One region of the Exiguobacterium sp. KKT215 genome, then DNA from elsewhere that is predicted to be linked to it. Evidence: riboswitches for the same ligand, from Rfam matches in the RefSeq annotation. Region 1 holds a riboswitch; each other region holds the start of a gene.
What was found. A riboswitch is a leader RNA that binds a small molecule or an ion and turns the genes downstream of it on or off. The one in region 1 is predicted to bind S-adenosylmethionine.
Positions count from the first base shown of each region.

Region 2: it holds a riboswitch for S-adenosylmethionine, as region 1 does, so the genes downstream of both, ACZ2GZ_RS01740 (2,3-diketo-5-methylthiopentyl-1-phosphate enolase) here and ACZ2GZ_RS14120 (Na+/H+ antiporter NhaC family protein) in region 1, are expected to answer to the same signal.
Region 3: it holds a riboswitch for S-adenosylmethionine, as region 1 does, so the genes downstream of both, metK (methionine adenosyltransferase) here and ACZ2GZ_RS14120 (Na+/H+ antiporter NhaC family protein) in region 1, are expected to answer to the same signal.

Region 1 covers NZ_CM145756.1:2,693,989-2,704,213, forward strand. The annotation lists gene ACZ2GZ_RS14115 (GGDEF domain-containing protein) at 1-1,672, shown strand, start outside; SAM riboswitch class I at 1,769-1,864, shown strand; gene ACZ2GZ_RS14120 (Na+/H+ antiporter NhaC family protein) at 1,917-3,218, shown strand; gene ACZ2GZ_RS14125 (TVP38/TMEM64 family protein) at 3,246-3,890, opposite strand; gene trhO (oxygen-dependent tRNA uridine(34) hydroxylase TrhO) at 4,115-5,056, shown strand; gene ACZ2GZ_RS14135 (divergent PAP2 family protein) at 5,173-5,598, shown strand; gene ACZ2GZ_RS14140 (PucR family transcriptional regulator) at 5,701-6,924, shown strand; gene ald (alanine dehydrogenase) at 7,054-8,184, shown strand; gene murB (UDP-N-acetylmuramate dehydrogenase) at 8,278-9,198, opposite strand; gene ACZ2GZ_RS14155 (diacylglycerol/polyprenol kinase family protein) at 9,354-10,004, opposite strand; gene ACZ2GZ_RS14160 (DUF1836 domain-containing protein) at 10,153-10,225, shown strand, end outside.
Region 2 covers NZ_CM145756.1:302,382-312,606, reverse strand. The annotation lists gene ACZ2GZ_RS01780 (acyl-ACP desaturase) at 1-405, opposite strand, end outside; gene ACZ2GZ_RS01775 (VOC family protein) at 559-939, opposite strand; gene ACZ2GZ_RS01770 (GNAT family N-acetyltransferase) at 1,019-1,504, shown strand; gene ACZ2GZ_RS01765 (ABC transporter permease) at 1,514-2,515, opposite strand; gene ACZ2GZ_RS01760 (sugar ABC transporter ATP-binding protein) at 2,517-3,890, opposite strand; gene ACZ2GZ_RS01755 (sugar ABC transporter substrate-binding protein) at 3,890-4,966, opposite strand; gene mtnA (S-methyl-5-thioribose-1-phosphate isomerase) at 4,959-5,993, opposite strand; gene mtnK (S-methyl-5-thioribose kinase) at 5,990-7,141, opposite strand; SAM riboswitch class I at 7,223-7,325, opposite strand; SAM riboswitch class I at 7,531-7,632, shown strand; gene ACZ2GZ_RS01740 (2,3-diketo-5-methylthiopentyl-1-phosphate enolase) at 7,702-8,859, shown strand; gene ACZ2GZ_RS01735 (2-hydroxy-3-keto-5-methylthiopentenyl-1-phosphate phosphatase) at 8,856-9,506, shown strand; gene ACZ2GZ_RS01730 (methylthioribulose 1-phosphate dehydratase) at 9,503-10,120, shown strand; gene ACZ2GZ_RS01725 (1,2-dihydroxy-3-keto-5-methylthiopentene dioxygenase) at 10,134-10,225, shown strand, end outside.
Region 3 covers NZ_CM145756.1:975,476-985,700, reverse strand. The annotation lists gene ACZ2GZ_RS05165 (alpha/beta fold hydrolase) at 1-186, opposite strand, end outside; gene ACZ2GZ_RS05160 (GNAT family N-acetyltransferase) at 276-746, opposite strand; gene ACZ2GZ_RS05155 (hypothetical protein) at 911-1,408, shown strand; gene metK (methionine adenosyltransferase) at 1,448-2,656, opposite strand; SAM riboswitch class I at 2,789-2,908, opposite strand; gene pckA (phosphoenolpyruvate carboxykinase (ATP)) at 3,224-4,795, shown strand; gene ACZ2GZ_RS05140 (alpha/beta hydrolase family protein) at 4,830-5,585, opposite strand; gene ytkD (RNA deprotection pyrophosphohydrolase) at 5,566-6,039, opposite strand; gene ACZ2GZ_RS05130 (glucose-6-phosphate isomerase) at 6,138-7,490, opposite strand; gene ACZ2GZ_RS05125 (iron-containing alcohol dehydrogenase) at 7,597-8,760, opposite strand; gene ACZ2GZ_RS05120 (Gfo/Idh/MocA family protein) at 8,829-9,827, opposite strand; gene yugI (S1 domain-containing post-transcriptional regulator GSP13) at 9,922-10,225, opposite strand, start outside.

The sequences.
Region 1 (10,225 bases):
TTTCCGCAAGATGTCCGTCCTTGGTTGGAGTATTTGGAGTATGCTATTCGGTTTGACGCTCATCTTGTTCGCTACAGGCGTATTGAACATGCCGGCCATCGAGCCGTTACCGTTCATCTTGATCGCGTTGCTCGTCATTATTTTTCAAATGGACTCCATTGAACGGAAAGGCGTCTACTTTACCTTTTCAGAAAGTATCGTCTTAATTATTTTTCTATTCTTTGATTTTGAGACAGCGCTGTTCGTCAATCAGATTGGACTACTCGTCTTCCAGTTCGTCAACTTGAAACCGCGCGTCGCGCTTCGACGGTTCCGTTTTACGTATCCGTGGAATGCCATCACGTCATTTTTGGAAATCGCCATCCCGGCCAGCGTCTACTTGGCACTTGGTGGTGTGACCGGTCTCGGATTCTATTCCCAAGACTCGTTCCTCCCGCTTGCCGGTTTGATTATTGCCATCATTTTGAACACGGTCGTCCAAAAGTATCAAGTCGGCTGGTGGTTCCGCGTCGACATCCCGATCCGCGACTTTTTAAGCATCGCGTTTTACACGTATATCGTCAGTCTCGTCTTCATTTTGGCGGCCTCGCTCTTCCGGGAGACAAACTTGCTCGTCGTCAGCAGTATCGCCGCCGCACTCACGTTCTTTATTAAGCGACTCATCATTCAAAAAGGTCGACAAGACGCCTTCAAATCGTTGATTGAACAATATGATGAAGCAAAAGAAGCCGTATCGCTATCGCAAAGCGAGGCACAAGCCATCGAAGTGTTCCTCAGTCAATGTGAGCGACTCAACGAGTACGATGAAGGGTACGTCGAGTTCAAACTGTTTGATCGCACACTTTACTTTGATTTGAAGACGCGCCAGCCGATCGATCGCCATGTCGTCTTTGAATTACTCGATGCAACCTATCCGAACGAAGCCTCGGTCGAGTACGAGATGCGCTTCGAATGGGACGCCCCGCTGTCGAACGAATTTAATGAAGACTATCATAGCTTCATCTCGGTCCGTTCCGAGGAAATCGAAGGAATCCGCACGTGGATTGTGATGACGGGCGAGCACGTCTATGGCTATCCGCCCATCATTCAACGCGAGATTTTCAAACTGCTCAAGTCGTTCAATCGGACGATCAGTCGTTGTCATGAACGCGACCGCCTCTATACCGAGAGCCGGACGGACAGCTTGACGCTGCTTGCCAATGCACGGGCTTTTTATGAATACGGGATTCAACAGATCTCGGACGGCTCGATGTATCCGATTTCCGTCGCGATGCTCGATATCGACTTCTTCAAAAAAATCAACGACACGCACGGTCACCAAGTCGGAGATAGTGTGCTCCAAGAATTCGGTCGCCGCATTCGTCAAGTGCTCCGCACCGAAGACTTTGCCGCCCGTTACGGCGGTGAAGAGTTCATCTTGCTCTTAAACCGTTGTGATGTTGAGGCCGCCGTCGAGATTGCCGAGCGCATCCGTCAACAAATCGAGAACAAACCGTTCCACGTCGACGGAATCGATATACCCGTCACCGCTTCAATCGGTGTCGATACGATTCAGTCGTTCGGCGACAAACGTCTTGACGATACGATTCGTAACGCCGACCGCGCGCTCTACGTCGGCGGGAAATACGCCGGTCGCAACCGCGTCGCCCATTATAATTTCTTAACGACCTGACTCGCCCCCACGTTCATCGCGTGGGGGTTTGCTATTGACAAGCAGATTTGAAACAGGTACGTTAGGGAACGTGTCTTATAACTAAATATCACAACTTTTTTATCAAGAGAGACTGAGGGACTGGCCCGATGACGTCTCGGCAGCGGGTAACCTGTGCCAAATCCAGCGAGCGGTCTGCTCGAAAGATGAAAAAAGTGTTTCTTGTCGAGAGAGCCTTTTTTCAGAAGGCTCTCTTTTTATTTTTATGAATGAGGTGAATCGATTGGAACAACCAACAGCTAACAAATGGGCGCTCTTGCCCTTACTCGTCTTCCTCGTCTTCTTTATCGGGGCAGGCATCTACTATGACGACTTTTATAAATTCCCCGTCTTGATCGCGGCCTTGATTGCCGTCATCGTCGCGGCGATGATGACAAAAGGGAGCGTCACCCAGACGGTCGAACGCGTCGCCCAAGGTGCCGGGAACCCGAGCATCCTCATCATGGTGTTCATCTTCTTGCTCGCCGGTGCGTTTTCAAGCGTCGCCGAAGCAATCGGTGCGATTGACGCGACCGTCAATGCGGCATTGACGTTACTACCGCCCTCGCTCCTATTGAGCGGCCTGTTCGTCATCGCAGCCTTCATCTCGATGGCGATGGGTACGTCGACCGGGACGATTGCCGCACTGGCTCCGATCGCTCTCGGCATCCATGAGGAAAGCGGCGTCAATATCGCCATCGCGGCAGCAGCCGTCGTCGGGGGTGCCATGTTCGGAGATAACTTGTCGTTCATTTCAGACACGACGATCGCAGCCGTCCGCACCCAGCGGACGAACATGCGCGACAAGTTCCGGACCAACTTTTGGATCGTCTTGCCGGCAGCCGTCATCACAACGATTTTACTCGCTGTCCTATCGAGCGGAGAATCCACCATCGAGCCGGCGGCGTTTGAATGGTATAAATTGATTCCGTATCTGGCGGTTATCGTGCTCGCTTTGACGGGAATGAACGTCATCCTTGTCTTGCTCGGCGGCATCGCCCTAACCGGCATCATCGGTCTGTTGGATGGCAGTCTAGCCGTCACCACGTACGTCACCGCCATGGCGGACGGCATGATGGGCATGGCCGAGATTTCACTCCTGACATTGCTCATGGGTGGGCTCGTCGGACTCATCTCGCATAACGGCGGACTCACGTACTTGCGTGACGCGCTCACGTCCCGAATTAAAAGACGGGCCGGCGCGGAGTGGAGCATCGCCGGGCTCGTCAGTGCGACAAACGTCGCGACGGCGAACAACACGATTTCGATTCTCGTGGCTGGTCCGCTCGCTGCGAACATCGCCGACGATTATGACATCGAACGTAAAAAGTCTGCGAGTGTACTCGATATCTTCTCGTGTGGGGTCCAAGGTCTGTTGCCTTACGGGGCACAGCTTCTCATTGCGGCCGAACTGACGAACACGGCATCACCGGCGCTCGTGCCGTATATGTTCTATCCGTTCTTGTTGTTCATTTGCGGAGGATTGGCCATCGCCTTTAACTTCCCGCGTTTCAAAAAACGCGCTTAACGAAAACGACCTTGTGAAGCAGTCGCTTCACAAGGTCGTTTGTCGTTTCGCTTCAAGTTCACGTTTCAGCTGCTCGTTCCGTTTTCTGAAAGCACGCCGTTTGAGCAGTTCTTCGAGTCCGCGGCTGATGACCCACAGAACGAACAGTAGCAGGGCGAGCATCGATAATCGCAACGGGCTTTGGATAAATTCTTCCCACTGGTCGCCGATCACGGAAAAAATCAAGACGACGAGCAGTTTCCCGAACCCGGCCGCCATGATGAACGTCCGGAGCGGCATTTGGATAAGAGCGAGTAAGTACGTAATCAGACTGACCGGAATGAACGGGAGTGAATAAAGAAAACCGAGCGAGACGGGGCTCATATGATTGATGCGTTCGAGCCAATACACGCCTTGCTTATGTTTTTCGAGCCAACGCGTCATCGGCTTTCGAAAGACATAACGGACGGCCGTAAAGACGAGAATCGTCCCGAGTAAGCTCCCGACCCAAGATAACAACGTTCCGAGCAAAAAACCGTATGTCGCTGCGTTCGCCGAGATGATGAGGACGAGTGGGAGAAACGGAAAAATCGCTTCGAGGAACGGGGCTCCAAGTCCGGCCCAAGGGCCGCCCGGAAGACCTTGCAACCATTCAATCAAGTTTAAAATATATTTTTGGAGTGATGTGAGCATATCGGTTTCCACCTTCAACTTTCGTTAATCCTTTTTACCCGATTTCGCTCAGGAAGACGCATCCCCCTGCCCACTGTCGTAAAAAAATAAAAAGTATTTGCGAAATTTCGCTGTGATATCTATCATATAATATGGACTTGTGGTTGCAGGCAAGTCCGTTCGTCGAACGACACAACCCAACGTTCGTTTTCCTGCAAAAAACTGAACACAGGGGAGTAACACACATGGAAACAAAACCAATGCGGGTCTTGCTGTACTATAAGTACGTCAATATCGAAGATCCAGAAACGCTCACACAAGAGCACCTCAAGTATTGCAAGGACCTCGGCATCAAAGGACGCATCTTGATTTCTTCCGAAGGAATCAACGGGACGTGCTCTGGGACTTGGGAACAGACCGAGCAGTACATGAACGACTTGAAAGCGAACCCGCTCTTTAGCGACATCGAGTTCAAAATTGATGAAGTCGAAGAGCATGCGTTCTCGAAAATGTTTGTCCGTCATAAGAAAGAGCTTGTGACGTGGCGCTTTGATGGTGAGTTCGACGTACCTAAACAACACGGGGCGTACCTCGAACCGGCAGAATGGAAAGAGATGATGAATCGCGACGATGTCGTCATCCTCGATGTTCGTAACAACTATGAGTACGATCTTGGTCACTTTAAAAACGCGATCAAAATCGATGTAGAGGCTTCTCGTTACATGCCCGATTGGCTCGAAGAGAACAAGGACCTCTACGAAGGGAAAACGTTACTCACGTATTGTACCGGAGGCGTCCGTTGCGAGAAATTTACCGCATATATGCGTGACCAAGGTCACGACAATATTTTCCACCTTAAAGGCGGCGTCGCCATGTACGGCAAAGACGAAGCCACGAAAGGTGAGGACTGGGAAGGCGAGCTGTACGTCTTCGACGAACGCATCAACGTCCCGGTCAACACGGTCAATCCGTCAATCGTCTCTGAATGCATGCACTGCGGAACGAAGACGGTGCGCTACGTTAATTGTGCCAACCCGGTGTGTAATGCCCAACACTTCTGTTGTGAAGAGTGTGAACCGAAACAAATGCGTTCATGCTCGAAAGAGTGCCAGGAGCATCCACGTAACCGCTATATCATCGAGAATATCGCGGACAAACTTCAGCAGACTGAAGGCGTCGTCGGGTAACAAAAATCGACCAGAAAGCACTTCGAGCCTATGCTCGGGGTGCTTTTTTGACAGAAACCTTACGTCTAGCCGATGACAGAATCGGGTATAGTGTAGATACCATTGTCAGACAGGAAGTGAATCGATTGCTCTTTAACGAACCTTTACTCGCCGCCTTGCTCGCTTGGTTCATCGCACAAGCAGCCAAGCTCGTAACCGAACTCATTAAAACACGAGATTTTGAATTAGAAATCATGTTTGCCTCGGGTGGGATGCCAAGTTCCCACTCTTCGACCGTCGTCGCCTTAGCGACCGTCATCGGTCGAATCGAAGGGCTCGATTCCAGCATGTTCGCGCTCGCCTTGATTTTTGCGACGATTGTCATGTACGATGCGACCGGCGTTCGTCAGGCGGTCGGATTCCAGGCCCGCTTGTTGAACGACTACTTCAAAGGAATCAAGCACGAGACGCCCATCTTAAATGAGCTGGTCGGTCATACCCCGTTCCAAGTCATCGTCGGGGCTTTACTCGGTCTCGTGGTCGGACTGTTTTTCCCAATTTAATGTGAATGATGCAGGCATGTCGTTCCCCCCTTCTAAAAACTCACCATCTTTTTGTGAACTTTCACAACAGAGACGGTATAGTGAGAGAGAGGAGGAATCGACATGCCTTTTTTGCAGAAATCTTATGAGTCGCTCGATACGCTCGCCGAAGCAATCGGACAAGCGATTCGGGCCCCCATCACGATTGAAAATCGACACCATCAGTTGCTGGCCTATAGCACCCACCCCGACTCGACCGACCCGGCACGAATCGCGACGATTATCGGCCGCCGTGTCCCGGAAGCAGTCATCGAAGACTTATGGGAAAGTGGCATCCTTCAAGAAGTGATCGACCGCGACGAACCGGTCGTTATCCCGGCCCGAATGGCCGTTGGTCTCGGTGAGCGGGCGGCCGTCGTCATCAAGCAACAAGGTGACGTGCTCGGTTACATTTGGAGCCTGGCCCGAACGACGCCGTTCTCAGAACAAGAACTCACCGTCCTACAAGAAGGGGCGAACATCGCCAAAAAATTGCTGATGACCATCGCGATGCACGAACGGCGCATCGACGCCGAATTGGAACATTTCTTTTTAGAAGTGCTGGCCACTCCCGTCTTATCGCCATCCCACCGCGATCGCTTGAATGAGCTCGCACCGATTGCCGTCGCCAGCCGCCTCACCGTGATTGAATGTGCCCAGCCGGTCACCCCGCAACTGGCGGAACGACTGTTTTATGTATTGGCGACCCAGCAAGCGATTGAAGTCGTCCTGCACGCGATCGATGGCCAGCAGTTACTCGTCTGGCATTATATGAAATCGGACTTGGCCGAGGAAGAAACGGCGCTCTTGCAGTGGGCCGACCGCTTTGAAACGCAGCTCCGAGACAAGTTCATTGAAGCGGAGCCGCGCCTTGGCATCAGTCGACGCTTTTTTGAGAGCGACATGCTCTATGCGGCGATGGAAGAAGCACGACGCGTCACGTCGCTTCGCCGAAAGTTCCCGTATGAGCTTGCGACATCGCGCACGTTCGAACAGATCGGAATTTATCAGCTCGTACCCGATTTGGCCCGACGCATCGGGCTTCGTCTCGAGACGCATCCGACCATCGAGCGCCTACAGGCGTATGATGTCACACATCATACCGAGCTCGTCACGACGCTCGAATGGTATTTCTATTTTGATGGGAACGTCAAGCGTGTCGCCGCTCATCTTCACATCCATCCGAATACCGTGCTCTACCGGATTCGGCGGATTGAAGAACTGACGAACATCACACAAGTCTCGCTCCCTGAACGGGCCGCCGTTTATCTTGCCATTAAGGCCGGTCAATACCGCCAAGACGATTGACGCCTACTTTGTGTTTTTTCACAAAGTGGGCGTGATCACTTTTAGAATCCATGCTAAAGACAGCGTTTTCGGATGGGTCTATACTAGAGGTGTGAACAAATTGTGTCAGTAGAGAAAGGGGAACTTTACATGAAAATCGGGGTATTGAAAGAGATTAAAAACAACGAAAACCGCGTCGCCTTGACGCCGATGGGTGCAGCTGTATTAACTGAACTTGGACACGAGGTCCTCGTCGAGACGGAAGCGGGCGTCGGTAGCGGCTTCACAAATATGGAGTATGTCGATGCGGGGGCAACCATCGTCGACACCGCCGCGGACGTTTGGGGAAACGTGGAATTGGCGTTGAAAGTAAAGGAACCGCAACCATCGGAATATCATTATTTCCGTCCTGACTTGACCCTCTTCACTTACTTGCACTTGGCGGCCGAACCAGAACTTACGAAAGCACTCGTCGATTCTGGTGTGACGGCCATCGCCTATGAGACGGTCGAGATCGACCGCACATTGCCGCTCCTCACACCGATGAGCGAAGTGGCCGGACGGATGGCTGCTCAAATCGGCGCCCAAATCCTTGAAAAACCACACGGTGGAAAAGGGATTCTCTTGTCTGGCCTGCCAGGCGTACCACGTGCGAACGTCACCGTCATCGGGGGCGGTGTCGTCGGGATGAATGCCGCCCGCATCGCGATCGGTCTTGGTGCCAACGTCACGATTATGGACATCAGCCCGGCTCGCCTGCGCCAAATCGATGATCAGTTCGGCAACACAATCAACACACTCATCTCAAACAGCTACAACATCGCCAAACAAGTCGCTGAAAGTGACCTTGTCATCGGTGCCGTCCTCATTCCAGGCGCGAAAGCACCGAAGCTCGTCACGAAAGAAATGGTCCAACAGATGTCACCAGGTTCGGTCATCGTCGATGTCGCCATCGACCAAGGCGGAATCTGCGAAACCATCGACCATATCACGACACATGACGCGCCGACGTACGAGCGTTACGGGGTTCAACACTATGCCGTCGCCAACATGCCAGGTGCCGTCCCACGCACGTCGACACTCGGTTTGACGAACGCAACGATGCCGTATATCGTCGAGTGCGCACAAAAAGGGATTTTCCCGGCACTCCGCGAGAACGCAGCCTTGCTTAAAGGATTGAACGTCATCGACGGGACGGTCACGTATGAAGCCGTCGCCCGCGACCTTGGCTACACATTCGTCGCTCCAGCCGAAGCCATCACGAAGCAACTACAAGCATAAACGTAAAGCCGTCAGCATTATTGCTGGCGGCTTTTTTGATGTCGGCACTCTATAAAAAAACGCTCGAACCGATCGGTTCGAGCGTTTGTGTGCTTATGCGTTCTCGACGGCGATGTCCTCACCGATGATTTTCACTTCTGGTTCAAGCTCAATCTCGAACTTCTCCTTCACCGTCGCCTGGACGTGACGGATGAGCGAGATGTACTCAGTCGCTGTCGCTTCATCGATATTGACGATGAATCCGGCATGTTTGAGTGAGACTTCCGCTCCACCGATCCGCTTCCCTTGCAGGCCACAGTCTTGAATCAATTTGCCGGCGAAGTAGCCCGGTGGTCGTTTGAAGACGCTACCGCATGATGGATACTCGAGCGGTTGCTTCGACTCGCGCTTGTACGTCAAGTCGTCCATGACGTCTTTGATCGCTTCATAGCCGAGCGGTTCGAGTTCAAACGTCGCTTCGAGCACAATCAACCCGTCTTTCGAAATCCGGCTCGTCCGGTAGTCGAGATCGAGTTCGTCTTTCGTAAGTGTCATGAGCTGCCCTTCAAGCGACAATACGACCGCACTCGTGATAACGTCTTTCGTTTCTCCACCGTAGGCGCCTGCGTTCATATACACCGCGCCACCGACCGTTCCCGGGATGCCACAGGCAAATTCTAAGCCAGATAACTCTTCGGTCAACGCTTGACGTGAGACGTCGATGATGGCCGCACCGGCTTGGGCGATCAGTTGATTCCCGTCTCGACGAATCGTTTTCAGTTCGTTCAAGTTTAAGACGATGCCACGAAGGCCTCCGTCACGGACAATCAAGTTCGACCCGAACCCGAGAATCATGAATGGGACGCTCTCGCGATGGGCGAGCTCAAGCACGGCTTGAACTTCTTCATACGTGTGCGGGGCCACGAAATAATCGGCCTGCCCACCTAATTTTGTATACGTGTGTGCCGACAGCGGCTCATCTTGCTTCACGCGATCGGCCGGAATGATAGTGAGTAGTTGATTTAAAAAGCTCATGCGTTGCCTCAATCCTTTACGTTCAATTTTAAAGCATGCCTCGGTTCGTCAAGAGAGAGGCAGGCACGTCACTGAATGATTTCAGTACGAAACACAGTATACAAATCTTTGACAGGGGTGACAAGCAACGTTTTCTTTACAATGAAGGAATTGGTTTATAACAATAATGATGCAGCAACGGCAACGACGATAGGAATTGTAAAGTTATCCCAATCTCGATACGAAATTGCTTCTGTGAGTGTGGCAATGATTGAAATAATGAATCCATATGTTACCACTTGCCAAAGTGGAATATCATCCCACAAAAATAATAAAAAGAGGACGGCATACGAGCTGAGGAACATGGCCATGCTACCTTGGAACGAGCGCTTCTGTCCGTATAAATCATAGGTCACTGTCCCGTACTTCCGACCGATGAGCGCGGCCAGGCCATCGCCCCACGCCAAGACGAGCGATCCTGCCAAAAAGGCGAGCGGCTCTGATTCAAAGAAGAAGAACAGGATGACGAGCAAGGCGATTGGATAATAGACGGTGCCGAGCGATTTACGTTCCGTCTGATGAACCGGTGACGGACTCTTATAAAGAAGGAACGCGTTCGCGAACGTGAAAAAGACGAGCGGCACGGCGGCGACGTACCAAGTTTCCATTAACCAAACTGCAAGCAGCGACCAATGGCCGACCGCGATATGTACACTTTTACGAATTGTCTCATCCGTCCAGCCGAGGCGTTTGCCAATCTGTTCAAGACCGACGAGAAACACCAGGACAATGACGATGGACAGGATGGAACTGACCCATTCATTCATCTTTGAACCACCTTTATCTACATTTTTTGTACGTTTTCATTATACCTTAATCAAGCGATAGCCTAGCTTCCTTTTCAAACATTTGGTAGAATGAGGTCAAATGACTGTATAGCCAACGAACGAAGGCGGCTATAGAAAGGATGCCTGTATGCGCGACGCAATTTCGATTCAAACTTTGGCTGATTGCCTTCACTATATGCGGGTTGGCGACGTTGACCGGG
Region 2 (10,225 bases), 580 kb from region 1:
GCTTTCAACGACTCGTTTTCTTAATTCATGCAATCTTGTGGGATTTACGTTTCGTGTCACCAACAAATACGTTTCAAGTAAGTTAGAGTGCTGATCTTCTTCAGCCGTCCAAGTACGTACGAAATCATTTATTACTTCCATTGAATTTTTAAATGTATAATCCAAATGCGAAGTATACCAAGGTAAATTTACTTCTGTAAGTAAGGCTGTTTCTACCGCAATAATGACACCTTCTGGAAGAGTTACTTGACTCTCATCCCAAGGAACTCTTTTAAAGGACATGGCCTTGTCCCATGGAATAAATTCGTGATAACTCCAATCAATGTTTGCAGATCGTTCCTTATGTAATTGATATAATTCTTTAATACGCGGTTCTAATCGCAAATCCAAATCTGAATTTAACATGATTTTTTCCCCTTTAGTCGTTTTTTTAACTTTAAATCATTTAAATTTTTTTAACAAAGAATATGGCGTGGTCATCAAGTGGGAAAAATTAATTTTAATTAAAAACAGCACCACCGATTGCTCAATATATCTAACAATCGGAGTGCCGTTCGATCAGGCTGCGAATAGACTGATGAGGTTTCCGTCCGGGTCGATGACGATGGCGTAACGTTGCCCCCAAAACGCATCCCACGGTTCCCGATGCGAGGCATAGCCGTGCTCGACGATTGCCTCATAGCGCGCATCTAGCTCCTCCCGACTGTCGCATAAGAAGGCGAGTTCGACCCGATGCCCCGTCGCCGGTCTCCATTCCCCATACACCGATTCGGCCACTTCGACCGTGTCGAAGGCGAGTCGGACACCGCCGTCATCGACCTCGACGTGCGCTTCCCCATCCATCGCTTTCGGGATCGATAGACCGAGCATCCGATAAAAGTCGAGCGCCCGCGTCATGTCTTCGACGACGATGCCAATCATATCTAACTTGATTCCCATAAGATCACCCCAGTTTCCAAGTTGATGGTACTATGATGAGTGTAGCACTACATCCTGCTCGTGAAACGGGGAAATTCACATGACTCATCAATTCACTGTCTTGACCCAGCCACAGGCCGAAACGATTGCCTATGCGTGGCACTATGAAGGCGATTATGCGTTCTATAACATGGAAGCTGACGAGGAAGACTTAGCCGAATTTTTAGACGCCGCACAGCGTGGACAGTCCGTGTTCGCCGTCGCGTCTGATGGTGAATTGATCGGTTTCGTGAGCGTCGCGCAAACAGATGCCGAGACGGTCGATCTCGGCCTCGGCATGAAGCCTGATTTGACCGGGAATGGGAGCGGACGAGCGTTCGTCACATCGATTCTCGACTTCGTCAACACAACATACTCGCCTCATCGCATCACCTTGTCCGTCGCCGCCTTCAACGTACGGGCGATCCGTGTCTATGAGACGTGCGGTTTCAAACAGACCGGTTCGTTTCAACAATCGACGAACGGGAGCACGTTCGCCTTCATCCAGATGGAACGTCAAGAAAGTCCTCAGAACCAACCGTTCTGAGGACTTTTCCTATGTGAGCTGTTTCTTTTGGATGTATGACAAACCGAGCGCCGCAATCAAAATCGCCCCTTTGACGATATCTTGGGCATAATACGGCACGTCCCACATCGTCAGTCCGTTCAACAAAATCCCAATCAAGATGGCACCAATCAACGTACCGACGACGTTCGGTCGTCCGGTCCCGAAGACGGCGTAGCCGATGTAGGCGGCTGCGACGGCGTCCATCAAGAGTGGTGCGCCGGCCGATACTTGTCCGGTGCCGATGCGCGACGCCAAAATGATGCCGCCGATGGCCGCAAAGAGACCACTCAACACGTAAGCGTACAGCTTAATCCGTGTGACGGCGATGCCGGAGCGGCGGGCCGCCTCGACGTTCGAGCCGACGTAATAAAACTCACGTCCCGTCTTCGAATACGTCAAAAACAGATGGGCCCCGGCGAAGAAAAGAATCATCAAAATGGCGACGAATGGGATTGGGCCGATCGAGCCTTGGCCGATGAAGAGGAACGACGGGATGAACCGTCCGGGTGCCGTCCCTCCTTCAATCGGCATGTTGTCGTAAATCGAGAATCCTTTCGTATACGTCAATTGGACCCCGTTGATGACGTACATGATGGCGAGCGTCGCGAGCAAGTCCGGTAACCGGAACTTGATCGTCACGAGTGCGTTCAAGAGCCCGACGAGCACACCGAGCGCAATCGGGACGAGCAAAGCGACGAGCAGTTCTTGACTATGTAACACGAGGCTTGACGCCGCCCCAATTGTCGCTAGGCTCGCCGTTGAGCCGACCGATAAGTCGAACCCGCCGACGATGAGCGAGAACGTCACCCCGAGGGCGAGCAGCGAGACGATTGACACGGACTTGATGATGTCGCTGAAGTTCGCGTACGTCAAAAACTGGTCGTTCGTCACACCGAAGACGGCGATGAGTGCGAGAATCGCGAACAGTGTCCCATATTGACCGATGCCACTGAAGCGTTTCGTGCGTTGTTTTAAGACGAGTTGGGCCATGTTAGACGCCTCCTTTCTGTTGCCAACGGCCGCGGTCGAGCCAAAGCGTCCGGTTGGCGACCAATTCTAATTCATGCGGTTCGCTCGATGTGAAGATGACGGTTTTCCCGTCTTTGGCGAGGCGGGTGACGAGTTCATAAATGTCCCGTTTCGCCGTCACGTCGACGCCTTTCGTCGGTTCGTCGAGCAGATAGACGTCCCGGTCCTCGAGGAGCCATTTGCTGAGGACGATCTTCTGTTGATTCCCCCCGCTCAGCTCCCGGACCGGTTGCCCGACCTGGTCGTATGTCACTCGCAGCGAGGCCAATACACGTGTGATCGCGTTCTCCTTCCCTTCAATCGCGAGGACGTTCCGTTCAATCGAATCGTCGAGGAAAAGCCCCTGTTTCCGGCGTTCTTCTGGTACGAGGGCAAATCCGGACCGGACCGCCTGACGCGGTTCACGAATCTTGAGCGGTTTCCCGTCCAACGTCACTTGTTGTTCGACGCCAGAGAGACCGAATAGCGCCTCAATCAACTCCGTCTTCCCGCTCCCGGTGACGCCGCCGATGCCGACGACTTCGCCTTTATACGCCGTGAACGAAAGCCTCGTCCCGAACGTCGGTAACGTGAGGTCTGCCTGAATCCGGATCTCGGTTTCAGGAACGGCTTTCTCTACCGCCTCTGCCATGTCAGATCCGCTCAAATACGTATGGATATCCCGTTCTGACAACGCCTGAAACGGCCCTTCGTAAGCGATGCGCCCATCCCGGAGGAACGTCGTCGTCGTGGTGATGCGCGACAGTTCGTCCGATCGATGGGTGATGAGAAGAATGCCGACGTCCTCTGCTGCGAGCGACTGCAGTAATGTGAGCAGTGCCGCCGCATCATCCGTCGACAAGGCGGCCGTCGGTTCGTCGAGCAAGAGGTAGGCCGCATCACTCGCGAGCGAACGGGCAATCAAGACACGTTGTTTGACACTGAGCGGGAAACGCCCGACCGGTTCGGTCACGTCAATCTCTAGCCCGACACGTTCCAAGTAGGCAGCCGCTCGCTGTTTTAGTTCGCGAGGACGAATCCGCTCGACCGCCTGCCACGGCACGACGTTCTCATAAATCGGTAAATCGAGATAGAGCGCGTCATCGACTTCTTGCGACACCGTGATGACCCCGCGGCGAATCGCCTCGGCCGGTGTGAATGTGACCGCCGTTTCGTCGAGTTCGACCGTCCCGGACGTCGGGATGATGGCGCCACTCAACAGCTTCACGAGCGTACTCTTTCCGGCCCCGTTCAATCCAAGCAATCCATGAATCTCGCCACGTCGGAGCGTGAAGCTGACATCGTCGAGCACGGTGACGTCGCCATAGCGTTTCGTGACGCGTTCGAGCCGTAACATCAGTCCGTCCCTTTCATCCAGTCCGACCAGGCCGCGTCTGATGCGCCCCAGTTCGGGACGTATTGACCGAGGTCGTCCATCGTCACTTTCTCGTCCGGCAAGACGTCACGATTGACGAGATACGGGTCGACCGAATGAATCGACGGCGTCTCTTCACCCGCTAATTTTTGATACGCATAACGGACTTGGATCCGTCCGATTTCAGCCGGGTCGGTCGCCGCCGTCACTTTCCACGGGCTACCGTCCTCTTGCATGAGTTGAAGGTCTTCGTCACTCAAATCGATGCCATAGACGGCGATTTCATCACGTCCAGCTTGTTTGATGGCACGGCTCGCACCCTTAGCGAACTCGTCCCACATCGCGAATACGGCATCAATCTCGCCTTCCGGATACTTCTTCAAAATCGCTTCCATCTGGCTCTGTGTGTCGAGCGCCGTATTGTTCGTCGCCGAACCGAACTTGGCGACTTCCGTAATGCCCGGGTAGCGTTTCAAGAACGCATCATAAATCGTGTGGCGTCGTTCCATCGGTGTGAAGCCACCGACCCAAATCGTGACGATGTTGCCTTCGCCGTCCAAATCTTCGGCGAGTGCCTTGAGCGAACGCCAAGCGAGTGAATAGTCGTCCTGGTCGATGACCGTCACCCCGTCGTTCGTCAAATCGTTGTCGAACGCGACGACTTTGATGCCTTTGTCGAGTGCGCGTTGGACCGGTTCTTTCAACGCATCGGCGCGACCATGGTCAATCAAGATGACATCGACGCCTTGCGTCGTCGCCGTGTCGACGTAACTCGCCATCTTCGACAGATCGTTGTCGGCGTTGTACACTTTCACGTTGCCGCCGAACGATTCGACTTGTTCCGTCACCCCGTTAATATACTGCGACGAGAACGTCCCAATCGACATTTGCATAATCAAGGCGACGTCGATCTCTTTCGGCAACGTCCCGTTCGAGACCGAGACGGGCTTGGTCTCTGCCGTCTTCTCGGCTGGCTTCGATGGGGCCGCTTGCTCGTTCGTGCAACCGACGAGCGCCAAGACGAATGTGAATAACAAAATCAATAGTTTTTTAGACATGAATCGTTCCCCCTACATGATGTGTGATGGCGGCCTCTGTCGGTTCGAACACACCCGCCTCGGTGATGAGTCCAGTGATGAAGTCGGGCGTCGTGACGTCGAACGCCGGATTGAAGACGGTGATACCGACGGGCGCCGTCGGTTGACCACCGATATGTGTGACTTCTGACGGATTCCGCTCCTCGATTTCAATCGTGTCATCCGCCGTCAAATCGAACGTCGAATGCGGCGCCGCGACGTAGAACGGAATGCCGTAATGCTTGGCGAGGACGGCGAGCTGCAACGTCCCGATTTTATTGGCGACGTGACCCGTCCGTGTGATGCGGTCGGCTCCGACGATGATCGCGTCGACTCGTTTCGACTGAATCGTCCAAGCCGCCATATTGTCCGTGATGAGCGTCACGTCGATATCGGCCCGATCGAGCTCCCAGACAGTGAGGCGTGCCCCTTGCAGGAGCGGTCGCGTCTCACAGGCGAAGACGTTGAAGGATACACCTCGTTCTTTTCCGACGTAAAACGGTGCGAGCGCCGTACCGTAACGCGATGTCGCGATGGCACCGGCGTTGCAAATCGTTAACACGTTCCCCCCGGCCGGCAACACCGTCAGTGCATGCTCGCCGATGGCCCGGTACGTATCGACGTCCCGGTCGTACAAAGCGATGGCGCGGCGTTTGATTTCCTCGGCAATCGCCTCAAAGTCATCCCCGACATTTAAATCAAGGAGCGATTCAATCACGTTTTGCAGATTGACAGCTGTCGGCCGGGTCGCAATCAAGCGGCGTCCGACGAGGTCGAGCCGACGCGTGAAGTCCGGGTCATCGATTAACCGGCCCGCCTCTTTGGCGAGGACGAACGCCCCGAAGTAAGCGATGGCCGGGGCGCCGCGGACTTGGAGCGTCTCGATGGCATGTTCGGCCTGTTCAAGCGTCTCGATTGTCACGTAACGCTCTTCGTGCGGCAACAACGTCTGATCCAATAGGATGAGTTCATCTGTCTGTGGATGGAAACGGATGTTTTGGACCGTCATACGCGCACCCCCGACAGGAGTGTCACCAAGTCGTCAATCGATTCGACGCTGTGGCGTTCTTTAATGAGCGCCGTCCCGAGGGCGAGCGCGTCACGTTTTCGTTCGAGCCGCGTCGCTTCCGGCAATGTCTCGAGATCGGCGACACCGGCCAGTCCGACGGCACGGCGAATGAGTTCGCAACCGGCGTAGCCGATCGTGTCGCTGAAGACTGTCCGCAACAACTCGTCGACGAAACCATCCGTATTGAACGGCTCGACGGCGCGCTCAAAATTGGCCCGAAACGTCTTCTCGAACGTCTCCCACACCGTCAAGACGTCCGTGAAACGCTCGAAGCGTTTGAGCGGGTCATGGAACGTCGACAGCGTCAAATGGGCGATGATTTGGCCGAGGTCGAAGCCGAACGGTCCGTAAAATGCGAACTCTGGATCGATGATTTTCGTCTCTTGTTGAGTCGCGAAGATGCTACCCGTATGTAAGTCTCCATGCAGGAGTGCCTCATGTTTCGTGACAAACCCGACTTTCAATTTCGTCACCTCGATCTTGAGCGCCTGGTCTTGCCAAAGGCGTTCGACATCTGCTCGCAGCGCCGTCTCGATGTTGTTCGACTCCGCGTCTTTGAACGGATCGGTGAAGATGAGCTTCTCGGTGATGTCACACAGTTCCGGGTTGTAATAGTCACGTTCAATCCGCTTCTTCGCGATCGGTCCAGCTGCGTAATCCGACGTCGCAAACAGCGTCTCGCCCAAAAATTCACCGACATGACGGGCGAGTTCCGGGTAGCTCTCCCCGTTCAAATAGCCGGTGCGGACAATCTCATAATCAGATAGATCTTCTATAATCGTGTAAGCGAGTGTCCGGTCGCTGCCAAGGACAGCCGGGACGAATCGAGGCGCGACAGTCGCAAACTCACGGAGTGCCAACTGTTCAATCCATGCCCGCTCGAGCGTGAGCGGCCAGCTCTCACCGACGACTTTGGCGTATGGGAGCGCTTGTTTGACGATCAGGCGCTGTTCGCCTTGGCGAATCCGAAAGACGAGATTCAAGTTGCCGTCCCCGATCTCCTCGCACTCGGCGATTCCTTCTTGCAAGTATCCTAATTGACGGACGTGCTCGACGACGGTCTGTTCTGTAAATGGTTGATATGACATGATGTTTTCCCCTTCCTGTACGTTGCCCACAAAAAAAGCCCCTTTCTCCGCGAGAAAGAGGCACAGCCAAAATGGTTGTTCCTCTCATCTGTCAGACATTCGTCTGGTGGATGTAGCACCGTGCCTAGTGGTCGGTTGCTGCGGCGTCATCGGGCCAATTCCCTCTGCCAACTCGCGATAAGAGTGTGTTATTCGATTCGGTGAACTTATGTGATGAATATTACGGACTCGACGTCACGATTGTCAACGTCATTTTCTCGACGCAACTCCGTCTTTTTTTGTGCATATATGGAAACAACTTCCCAAAATATTTTTTTTGGAAAAAAAGGAATTGACGACATGATGATTCTGTGCAAAAATTCAATTAAATTTCACAACTTCAAATCACATTCTTATCAAGAGCAGACGGAGGGACGAGCCCGATGATGTCGCAGCAACCGACCAGAGATGGCACGGTGCTAATTCTTGCAGCGAAAGCTGAGAGATAAGAGTTCATTTTTTATGATGACCTCTTGCCTCGGCATGGGGTCATTTTTTGTTTGCCTGGAAGGAGGAACCATATGAGTATCACTGCCACATATGAAATCAAACGAACGGACGCGGTCGCGACCGTCGCCGACAAAATCGCCCTCGAGCTGACCGTCGGTACTTGGACGGAGCTACCTCACTTAGAGCAAGAGCAGTTACAGGCGTACCGGGGTGAGGTCGTGTCGACGACACATACGGATACGACGAGCCGCTTCACAATCCGCTACCCGTTACATAATGTCAGCCCTGACTTTTCATCCATCTTGACGACGACGTTCGGGAAACTGTCCCTCGACGATTCGATTCGGTTAATTGATTTGACGTTGCCCGAGACGCTCGCCCCTCATTTCAAAGGCGCCAAGTTCGGGGTCACTGGAATTCGCGATTTACTCGGTGTTCATGATCGCCCGCTCGTCATGAGCATCTTCAAAGGTGTCATCGGCCGTGACCTCGCGTTTCTCGAGCAGCAACTCCGCGATCAGTTCGCCGGAGGCATCGATATCGTCAAAGACGACGAGATTTTATACGACAACCCGCTCACCCCATCGCTCGAACGGGCCCGGATCGGAGCGGACGTCATTCAAGCCCACTTCGAGGCGACCGGGAAACGTGTCCTCTACGCCATCACGCTGAGCGGCCCCGTGTTCGGTCTACGTGACCAGGCGCTCCGTCTTATCGAGGCAGGTGCGACAGCGCTCCTGTTCAACGTCTATACGTACGGTCTCGACGCACTGCGCGAACTCGCGAACGATCCGGATATCCACGTCCCCATCTTGGCACATCCGGCCTTTGCCGGCGCCTTGACCGGGTCAATCAGTCATTCGCTCTTACTCGGTAAACTCCCACGCCTCGCCGGGGCCGATTTAACGCTCTTCCCGTCTCCGTACGGCTCCCTCGCGACACCGCGTGAAGAGGCGTTCACGATTCGTGACCAGAGCGCCGAACCGCATTGGTCGAAACCGATTTTACCGGTCCCGTCAGCCGGGATTCATCCAGGACTCGTCGCTGATATCATTCGTGATTTCGGGACGGATGTCGTCATCAACGCCGGCGGTGGCATTCACGGACACCCGGACGGCGCAGCCGCCGGGGCTCGTGCTTTCCGACAAGCGATCGCTCACGTTCTCGGCCAAACCGAAGGACAGACGGACGAGCTCGATACCGCGTTGAAGGCGTGGGCGTCACGATGACGGTCCATATCCTGTGCGACTTCGACGGGACGATCACGGCGGAAGACAATATTATCGCGTTAATGAAGGCGTTCGCCCCGCCGGCTTGGGTCGAGTTGAAAGATGCGGTCCTCGAGCAACGGATTTCGATTCGCTCCGGTGTCGGTCAACTGTTTCAACTGTTGCCGAGCGCGGAGGCCCCGGCTTACCGTGATTATTTATTGGAGCGGATCACGCTCCGCCAAGGGTTCCCGGCATTTTTAGAACAAGTTCGGGCCCACGGCTGGAAGTTTGACGTCGTCAGCGGCGGGATGGACTTCTTCGTGCAGCCGGTCTTGGACGGGCATGTCGCCCCCGAGCATATCTACTGCAACGTCGCCGACTTCTCCGCTGAGACGGTAACCGTCGCGTGGCCACACGCTTGCGACGAACAGTGCACGAACGATTGCGGCTGTTGCAAACCGACGCTCGCTCGCCGCATCGTCAATCCCGCCGACCGCTTGATCGTCATCGGCGACTCAGTGACCGACTTCGAGGTCGCGAAGCGTGCCGACTTCGTCTATGCCCGAGGTCAACTCATCACGCTCTGCGAAGCGGCAGGCATCCGTTACGCCCCGTTCGAGACGTTCGACGACATCACCCATCACTTGAAGGAGGTGTCCGTATGAGCCTTGCGACACGTTGGCTTGAACTCGCCGACATTAAAGACGAACTCGCCGCCCGCGACTGGTTCCCCGGAACGAGTGGGAATTTGGCGATTCGCGTTTCCGACGATCCGCTCGAATTTCTCGTCACGGCGAGCGGACGCGATAAACGAAAACGAACACCGGAAGACTTTGTTCACGTCGATGCGGCCGGACGCTTGATCGGCGAACAGACAGGAAAACCATCCGCCGAGACGCTGCTCCACGTCGAAGTGTTCAATCGGACGGACGCGACGTGTTCGCTCCATGTCCATACGGTCGACAATAACGTCATCTCCGAGCTCCATGCTGCCACCGGCGAAGTCGTCTTCACCGGCCAAGAGATCATCAAGGCGCTCGGCTACTGGGACGAGGACGCGGTCGTTCGCGTGCCAATCATCGAGAACCATGCGGACATCCCGACGCTCGCGGCCGCCTTCGCCCCTCACATCCACGCAAGCGCCGGTGCCGTTCTCATCCGCAATCATGGTATCACCGTCTGGGGCGAGACCCCGGACGCGGCCAAACGCTATTTAGAGGCTTACGAATTTTTGTTCAGTTATACATTAAAACTACGCGCCCTAGGCGTCCATTCATAAGGAGGAACCAACCATGGCAACTGTCTATTTCCAACAAACCGAAGAGCGTTACGTCGATCAAACTGAAGTGAGTGCCTTTTTAGAGTCTCGCGGGATTCTGTACGA
Region 3 (10,225 bases), 1.3 Mb from region 1:
ACGTAACGTGTTCTTGATTAACAATTTATGGTCTTCCGCCGTCAAACCGACCGTCTGGCCGGTCACGACGAGGACTTCATACTCGTCCCGCAACCGTCCTAAAAACGCCTCACTCAAACGCGACGTGAACTGGAGCGGATACACGATCACGATGACCCCTTTTCGTGATTCTTCTTCATAAGCCATGCTGTCACCTCATTTTGTTATCACATATCTTTATACTAACAAAAAACATCAGCCGAGACTGATGTTTGGTTGAAAATCCGTCTAGGGTCTTAGCGCGGGTCGTACCGTAAATGAATCAGTTCCATCGGTTGATCGTATACTTCTTCTTGGATTCGATTCAGTTCGATGAACGCCTCATGACTCAAAAAAGCGATGGCTTGCTCGTTCGAGCTTTCGACGTACAGCTCGATCGGTTGGACTTTCCGTTCCCGTAGATGCGACAACAGTGCCGTCCCTAGGCCTTGGCGGTGATGAGCCGGATGAAGATAGAGACGGAGTACTTCCCATGTGTCCCCGCGGTCGATGGCGTGATAGAAGCCGATGACGTCGCCTTCGGCCTCACCGACAATGAACAACTGCTCTTTCGCTTCCTCGCTTGAACTGATGGCGCGGACGATCTCTTCTTGTTGATAGGCGCGTTCCATTACTTTCGAACGAACCTCGTCTCGTTCACTGACCGTCGCGAGCGCAATGTCGCGGATGGTGGCGGCATCTTCTGGCACGGCTTCTCGAATCTTCATAACGGCATCCCCCTTTTGGCCAATCTAGTAGTAACATTCCCCATCGGCAAAAAAATATCCTGCCCGTTCATTACTTTTTGATGTCGAAATGAAGGAAGACGTTATTTTCCATTTTGTGTCGGGTATAAGAGTATCAATGCCAACTTATAAAAAGGAGTGTTACCATGGAACCGAAACTACAACACGATCCACAAGTCGAGCAAGCCAATCATCCGAACCGTCAGTTTGAACAGACGAACACAGGAGGCCCAAAAATCACAGTCGTGACCGGGATGCTCCTCGGCGCCCTCGTCGGCGGCCTACTCGCCTTACTTAGCACGTCAAACCGTGAGAACACGAAACAATCGTTCTCGAGCGCGAAGTCATCGGTCGGCGGTCTCGTCGACACGGTCAAACAAGACCCGGCCGGAACGGCGTCACAAGTCATCGGTCAAGTGAAAGCAGCGACCGAGGTCATTCAAGACGTCGCGACCGACGTGCAAAACGTCTATGAAAAAGTCGCCGGTGAAGTCGACACGGTCAAACAAGACGTGAACAAAGTCGTCGGGACGGCACAAGAAGCGAAATCGGATTTACAATCGATTGGCGAGAAAGTCGTCGAAGCGAAAGATACGGCACTTGGCAAAGAGAACTCAACAACTGAAGACAAGCCGCAAGCCTAAAAAAAACGACCTTTCGAGTGAAAGGTCGTTTTTCTATGCTTATGCGAAACGTTTCGCGCCTTCTTCGAGCACTGCCGCTTTGTCCGTTTGCTCCCATGGGAGTTCAACGTCTGTACGACCGAAGTGGCCGTAAGCTGCTGTCTGCTTGTAGATTGGGCGACGAAGGTCGAGCATCTTGATGATGCCGGCCGGACGGAGGTCGAAGTTCTCACGAATGAGTTCGACGAGCTCAGTCTCGCTCAATTTGCCTGTGCCGAACGTATCAACCGCGATCGATACCGGGTGAGCAACACCGATTGCGTAAGCAAGTTGAACTTCTGCTTTGTCAGCAAGTCCCGCTGCAACGAGGTTTTTCGCCACGTAACGAGCTGCATACGCTGCTGAACGGTCAACTTTGGTAGGATCTTTACCTGAGAACGCGCCGCCGCCGTGACGAGCGTATCCACCGTACGTATCGACGATGATTTTGCGTCCTGTGAGACCTGCATCCCCTTGTGGTCCACCGATTACGAAGCGGCCAGTCGGGTTGATGAAGTATTTCGTGTCCGCGTCGATGAGTTCAGCCGGGATGACTGCATCGATGACGTGCTCTTTCAAATCAGCTTGGATTTGCTCGAGCGTGATGTCTTCCGCGTGTTGTGTCGAGATGACGATTGTGTCGATGCGAACTGGGTTGTTCGCTTCGTCGTATTCGACTGTCACTTGTGTCTTACCGTCTGGGCGAAGGTAAGCGAGCGTGCCGTTCTTACGAACTTCTGCCAAACGACGTGACAATTTGTGAGCGAGTGAAATCGGGAGCGGCATGAGTTCCGGCGTCTCTTTTGTTGCGTAACCGAACATGAGACCTTGGTCACCAGCACCGATTGCATCGATTTCTTCTTCAGTCATTTGTCCTTCACGAGCTTCGAGCGCTTGGTCAACACCTTGCGCGATGTCTACCGATTGCTCATCGATCGATGTGAGGACAGCACAAGTCTCTGCATCGAAACCATATTTCGCACGTGTGTAGCCGATCTCACGAACAGTTTCACGAACAACTTTCGGGATATCCACGTAAGTTGATGTTGTGATTTCACCTGCTACGAGCACGAGACCTGTTGTGACAGACGTCTCAGCCGCAACGCGGGCGTTTGGATCTTCAGCTAAAATTGCATCCAAAATCGCATCTGAGATTTGGTCACAAATTTTATCCGGATGTCCTTCCGTGACGGACTCCGAAGTGAAAAGTCGACGGTTCAAGTTTGCCATTTCGAAAAACCTCCTATAATAAAGGGTGATGTGTGGACGGTACTCGTTCCCCTTACGCGTTGCTTTGGGACGGTAATGAAAAAAACCTCTCGCCATGTTCAAATGGGAAAGGTTGAATCGTTCTTCCTTACCCTCTTATCGTTCGAAGCTTACGCTTCGCTTCAGGATAGCACCTTTTCCGAATAACAATGAAAACTCGGACGGTTGCTGGGCTTCGTAGGGCCTTGTTCCCTCCACCGCTCAGAATAAGAGTATCCGTTACGAAGACCATCATATAAATGACACCCCGTTCTGTCAAGCGTATCGACCGAATTCGTCAAACTTTTCACAAACGGTCAAATAGTTATGTTTGTGAAATATCAAACATTTTTTTGTCCGTTTTGGTTTTTGTACTATGACCTGATACAGAATATGTTAGAATGACAATGTAAGAAAGCGCTTACTTTAAAGGGTAAAAAATGCTTGTTTTTGATTAGTATGTCACATATAATAAAAACGTCATACTGATTAAACGCGGAAGTATGCGGATTTCATCCACATCTATTTAGGGGAAAGGTGGGATTCAGGATGGCGACAACGCTCCTGAAAATCGAAGAATTAATTAAAGGTGCCGACATGATGCGGAACTTGACGGTTCCAGAACTGGTGGAAGAAGCCATTCGCAACGGTGAGGGCGTACTGACGAAAGACGGGGCTTTATCGGTCAGTACTGGGAAATTCACAGGACGGTCACCGAAAGACAAATTCGTCGTGCAAGATGAAGTCAGCAATCATTTAGTAGACTGGGGTCCAGTCAACCAACCGATCGCGGAAGAGAAGTTCACCGCGCTACTCGACAAAGTGTTGACGCACCTCGAAACGAAAGACAAGCTCTATTATCTCGAGGCGTCTGCGGGGGCAGACGAGCACTATACGCTCCCGGTCCGTGCCATCACGGAATACGCGTGGCACAATTTGTTCGCCAAACAGTTGTTCTTGCGTGAATGGCCGACGAAAGGTGCCTTCGAGCCCTTCACGGTCATCTATGCACCGAGTTATAAGGCCGATCCAGTCATCGACGGGACGAACTCCGAAACGTTCATTCTCGTCTCATTCGCCAAGCGGACCATTCTGATCGGGGGAACAGAATACGGCGGCGAGATTAAAAAATCGATTTTCTCGGTCATGAACTTCCTGTTGCCGGAACAACATGTGTTATCGATGCACTGCTCGGCGAACGTATCGGACGCCGGCGAGACGGCCCTTTTCTTCGGTCTATCGGGAACTGGGAAGACGACACTGTCGGCCGACCCGGAACGCCATTTGATTGGGGATGACGAGCACGGTTGGTCACCCGACGGCGTCTTCAATATCGAGGGCGGTTGCTACGCGAAGACGATCAATTTGTCGCGCGAGAACGAGCCGGAAATCTACGATGCCATCCGTTTCGGCTCATTGATTGAGAACGTCGTCTTAGACGAGAACCGGGCACCGGATTATAAGAATATCTCGCTCACCGAGAACACACGGGCCGCCTATCCGATTCAATTCATCGATAACGCGATGCTTCCGTCACGGGCCGGTCATCCGAACACGATCGTCTTCTTGACGGCCGATGCATACGGGGTATTGCCTCCAATCAGCAAATTGACGAAAGAGCAGGCGATGTACCACTTCTTGTCAGGGTATACGTCAAAACTCGCCGGCACGGAGCGCGGCGTCACTGAACCACAGGCGACGTTCTCGACCTGCTTCGGGTCACCGTTCTTGCCGCTCGCACCGGAGCGCTATGCGGACATGCTCGGTACGCTGATTGAGAAGCACGACGTCGACGTCTATCTCGTCAACACGGGTTGGACCGGCGGCGCGTACGGAGAAGGATCACGGATGAAGCTCGCCTATACACGGGCGATGGTGAACGCGGCGGTCAACGGCAAATTGCGTGACGTCGAGACGACGCGCCACGACATTTTCAATGTCGAGATTCCACGCCACATTGACGGCGTGCCAGGCGACGTGCTCAATCCGCGGGACACATGGAAAGACGGAGCGCGCTACGATGCCGAAGCAACGGCGCTCGCCCGGAAGTTCCAGGACAATTTCAAACGATTCACGAAAGCGAGTGAGGCGGTCGTTGCGGCCGGACCAATCATCGTATAACGAAAAATGAGACGATTGCCGATTCGGCAGCGTCTCATTTTTTTGAGTTGGCGAGCATCCATTCCATCGCCGCATCGGTCGTCTTCCATTTTTCCCAAAACGGGAGTTGATGGGCGAACGGGACGACCCAAAGTTCGGCCCGCTCCCCCATCCGTTCCGCTACCGCCGTCGCATGGCGCAGGCGGACTTGTTCATCATCGGTGCCGTGAATCAACAACGTCGGTGCATCCCATTCCTTGTAGAGCGGCGAGCGCTCAACATAAGCGGCACGGGCCGCTTCCGGGTCGCCCCCGGTCATACGGCGCAACATCTTCCGCATCGAACGCTGTTCTTCATACGTCCACTCGAGATTGGTCACACCCGCCCATGACGTGACGGACGTGAGCGGTCGTTCCGCGGCGAGCGACAACGCCATCATGCCCCCGCGCGAGAAACCAAGGGCATGAATGAACGTATCCGTTCGACGGACACGATCGTAGAGAGACAGGACGTCCTCTAGATCGGCGCCGCCGAAGTCCTCTTTCCCGCTCCCGCCATGGTTACCCCGGTAAACGGGCGCCACGACGTGAAAACCTTTGGCAGCGAACTGCATCAACCGGGGCAAACGCACATCCCCGATGCGTCCTGTTCCGCCGCGCAGATAGAACAGGACATGTCCGTTCGGCCGTTTCGGTGTGATCGTATAGGCGACGACGTCCTCACCGTCACGCGTCGCATACCAGCCACGATGGACCGGATAACCGGCGTACGGCGGCAGGACCTCGACCTTGTCAAACCAATTGTTTTTCATAGAGCACCTTCATCGTTTCCGGGAGCACCCGGTCTTTCATCATGAAGCTGTACCGATTGTTCCGGAGCAGATTCGTCGGCAATTCCTTCATAAGGACGGCCCCATCGGTCTCGTCGACCGCCGGATGATCGTCGAAACGTTCGATTTCGGCGAAATAAATATTTTTAATGACCGTGTCGCCACGCCCAAGCACGCGATATTGGCCGAGATAATGGAGCGTCTTCACGACACCGCCCGTCTCTTCATACACTTCCCGAATCGCGGCGTCATCCTCGTGTTCGCCGGGTTCGACTTTCCCACCCGGAAACTCGAGCCCGCGCTGCTTGTGCTTCGTCAGCACCCATTGATTTTCAAAGCGAGCGACGACCCAGACGTGGAGCGGTGTATCCGAAAATGGATAGTGCGCAAAGCTCAACTCGACTTTATTGTGATAGTAGTCCGTGAATGTCAACATAGTCCATCCCTTTCTTTCCCCTGTCTACTCTCACTTTACCTTGTCTTCCACTAGTTTCAAACAAAAAAATAGGCCCGCCGGAGCGGACCTACTCAAAATTATTGGTTCAAGCGCTTTTCAAGCTCAGCTTTTTGCTCTTCGTAACCTGGTTTTCCAAGCAACGCGAACATGTTCGCTTTATACGCTTCAACGCCTGGTTGGTTGAACGGATTCACTCCGAGGATGTATCCGCTCATCGCGCATGCCTTCTCGAAGAAGTAGAACAAGTAACCGAGGTGGTACGGCGTCATCTCTGGCAATTCGACGACGAGGTTCGGGACTTCTCCGTCCGTGTGGGCGAGGAGTGTTCCTTCAGCTGCCTTGTCGTTGACGAATTGAATCGTCTCACCAGCGAGGAAGTTCAAGCCATCGAGGTCTTGTGAATCTTCCGGCACGTTCATCGCGTGACGGACGTTCGTGACACGGATAACCGTCTCGAACAAGTCACGACGACCTTCCTGAATGTATTGTCCCATCGAGTGGAGATCCGTCGAGAAGTCGACTGCCGCCGGGAAAATCCCTTTGTTGTCTTTCCCTTCTGACTCGCCATAAAGCTGTTTCCACCACTCCGATACGTAATGCAAGGCTGGTTCGTAGTTGACGAGCAACTCGATCGACTTGCCTTTCGCATATAAAGCGTTACGGACGACCGCGTACTGGTACGCTTCGTTTTCCGCCAAGTTCGGAGACGAGTAAGCCGTTTGGGCATCGCGTGCACCTTCCATGAGGGCGTCGATGTCGATGCCTGCTGCCGCGATCGGAAGGAGTCCGACCGGTGTGAGCACCGAGAAACGACCTCCAACGTCATCTGGAATCACGAACGTCTCGTAGCCTTCTGCATCCGCGAGCGTCTTCAAGGCGCCACGGGCACGGTCTGTCGTCGCATAAATGCGTTCACGTGCGCCATCTTGACCATACTTGTCTTCCATGAACTGTTTGAGGACACGGAACGCGATGGCCGGTTCAGTCGTCGTTCCCGATTTCGAGATGACGTTGACTGAGACGTCCTTGCCTTCGAGCACTTGGAGCAACTCCGTCAAGTATGTCGACGAGATGTTGTGGCCGGCGAAGAAGACTTGTGGTGCGTTGCGTTCTTCCTTAGATAACACGTTGAAGAATGAATGTTGGAGCATCTCGATTGCCGCGCGTGCGCCGAGGTATGATCCACCGATTCCGACGACGACGAGGACGTCCGAATTTTCACGGATTCGTTCCGCAGCCGCTTTGATGCGAGCAAACTCATCCGTATCGTAGTTTGTTGGAAGGTCGACCCACCCAAGGAAATCGCTACCTGCCCCACTGCGGTCATGAATGACCGAATGCATTGCTTTCACGGTTTCTTGCAATTGATCGACTTCATGTTCCCCGACGAAAGACAGGGCGTTTGAATAATCGAAACGTACTGTTGACATGTCATTTCCTCCTTTAAATCGCTCATTGAAGAGCCATACATGACCCATCATAAACGGAAACGTCGGATTCGTTCAATCATTATTGCAAAATAGGCATGAAATCGCCTTATTTGCTCAGTTCAAGAATCGCTGCGACGTCTTCACGTTCGAGCGTACGGAAGCGACCGAATGCGCCTCGTTTCATCGCCGAGTCGAGGATGGCGTCAAATGTCGATTCATCGATGTCATAGTCACGGAGTGAGCTTGGTGCACCGAGCTCGTCGAAGAAGGCGCGGACAGCTGCAATCGTCCGTTTCGCCGTCTCAAGATCGTTACTGGCCGGTTCAACGTTGAACACTTCCGTCCCGAGGCGTGCAAATCGAGCAGCGTTGTCTTCTTCAAGCACATGCTCCATCCAGCGCGGGAACAAGATTGCGAGTCCGCCTGCGTGTGGAATGTCATGGACAGCCGAGACCGCATGCTCGATGTTGTGTGACGCCCAGTCGCCCGAGGCGCCCATTTGGAGCACACCGTTCAAGGCGATTGTTCCGGCGAACAAGATGATGGCGCGCAAGTCGACGTTCTCCAAGTCATTGACGAGTTTCGGTGCCGATTCGACGACCGCTTTCAACACACCTTCCGTCATACGCTCTTGGACCGGCGCATGGTTCGGGTGGAAGTATTGCTCGAAGCAATGGCTCATCATGTCGACGATACCGTAAATCGTTTGATCTTTCGGTACCGATACCGTATAACGCGGATCGAGAATCGAGAACGTCGGATAGACGAGCGGGTGACCCCAACCATATTTCTCTTGCGTCTCCCAGTTCGTGATGACCGAGCCCGAGTTCATTTCAGAACCAGTCGCCGCTAGCGTGAGCACCGTACCGAACGGGACCGCTTCTGTCGGGATGTGGTCGCGAAGCACGATATCCCAAGCATCGCCTTCATACGGGATGGCCGCCGAGATGAGTTTCGTACAATCGATGACCGAACCACCGCCAACCGCGAGCAACGCGTCGATGTTCTCTTCGCGTGCTTGTTTGACCGCGCGACGTACCGTCTCGATGCGCGGGTTCGGCTCGACGCCTGAGAAGTCGACGTAATCGATCCCAGCATTGTTTAACTCGGCCACGACTTCTTCGTACGTGCCGTTCTTTTTGATGCTCCCGCCTCCATAGACGAGCATCACTTTCTTGGCGTCAAGCGCCTGTAACTCGCTCGCGAGTTTTTCGATTTGATGAGTCCCGAAAATAAGTTTCGTCGGGTTTTTGTATTCAAAGTTGTGCATAATTCATCCTCCTTCGAAAATATGTAACACCTACACTATATACCCTGTTTTTTGTGATTGAAAAGCAATCAGGCCTGAGCGTAGATGCGGTCGATGATTGTATGGAGCGTCACCGCCTGTTCCGCTTGCTGGTACGACGGCTCCTGACGACACGCCTCGAGAAACGTGTGAATCTGTCTCGCATACGGGTCTTCGAGCGCGAGGTGAGCCGGTGTCTTATCGAACAACGCCCCGTGCTCTTCCGTATGGATGACGAGTGGGAACAGCGACGCGCCACCGTTCGTTCCACGCAGTTCGACCCGCATCGTGTCCGCCGCGTCGACGTTGGCCATGAAACTCGCGTCTAAGAACAAGGATGCCCCATTATCGAACGTGACCATCGCCCGCGCCGTGTCTTCGACCGAAAACGCGTCCGCGTCCCAATCGCCCATCAGCCCGACACCAGGTCGTGTTCCGAGATATTGACCGACGTGACCGACCACATCGACCGGCTTCGGATAATCCATCAAATAGAGGGCAAGGTCGAGCATATGCACCCCGATATCGAGCAGTGCGCCGCCGCCCTGCAACTCTTTATTCGTGAACACGCCCCATCCCGGGATGCCACGGCGCCGAAGGGCGAGCGCGGTCGCGGCATAGATGTGTCCGAGTTCACCCGCCTCGATCATCCGCTTCAATAGTTGGGTATCCGACCGATGCCGGTAATGGAAGCCATAATGAAGGGTTCGCTCAGCTCGTCTGGCCGCTTCTAGCATCTCGTTCGCCTCGTAAGCCGAGATGGCCGGCGGTTTCTCGCAGAGGACGTGACAGCCGGCCTCGAGTGCGGCAATGACTTGTTGTTTATGTAAGGCGTTCGGTGTACAGATGCTGACCGCATCGAGTGTCTCTTCGGCGAGCATCTCCTCGACCGTCTCGTACACCCGTTCGATTCCGAACTGCTTCGCCACCGCCGCCCCGCGTTCGCGTGTCCTATTCATGACGGCGACGACGTCTGCGCCTGCTGCGATGTATTGCGGGATGTGGGCGGTCTTGGCAATCCCGCCCGTACCGATGATTCCGATTTTCATGGTCCTCACTCCTTTTCTGTACTGTTCGTGAACGTGTGGGACATTTCCTGTACAAAAAAAAGACGACCTGCACAGGGCAGGTCGTCTCAATCACTTACTTTTTGAAGTTCGTGTTTTTGATCCAGTCTTCGAGCTTGTCCTTGAGGACAGTGAAGCCTGGTGCTTCTTCTTGCTTGAAGTTTGAAGCTTCGTTGCGGCGTGGTGCGCCACGACGAGCTGGCTTAGCCGACTTCTCGCGTTTTGGAGCTTCTTGTGTCGCTTTCATTGAAAGCTTGATTTTCTTAGATGCTTCATCAACATCAAGAATTTTCACTTCAACTTCTTGACCGACTTGAACGTACTCGTTCACGTCTTTCACGTAGTCGTGTGAGATTTCAGAGATGTGGACAAGACCTTGA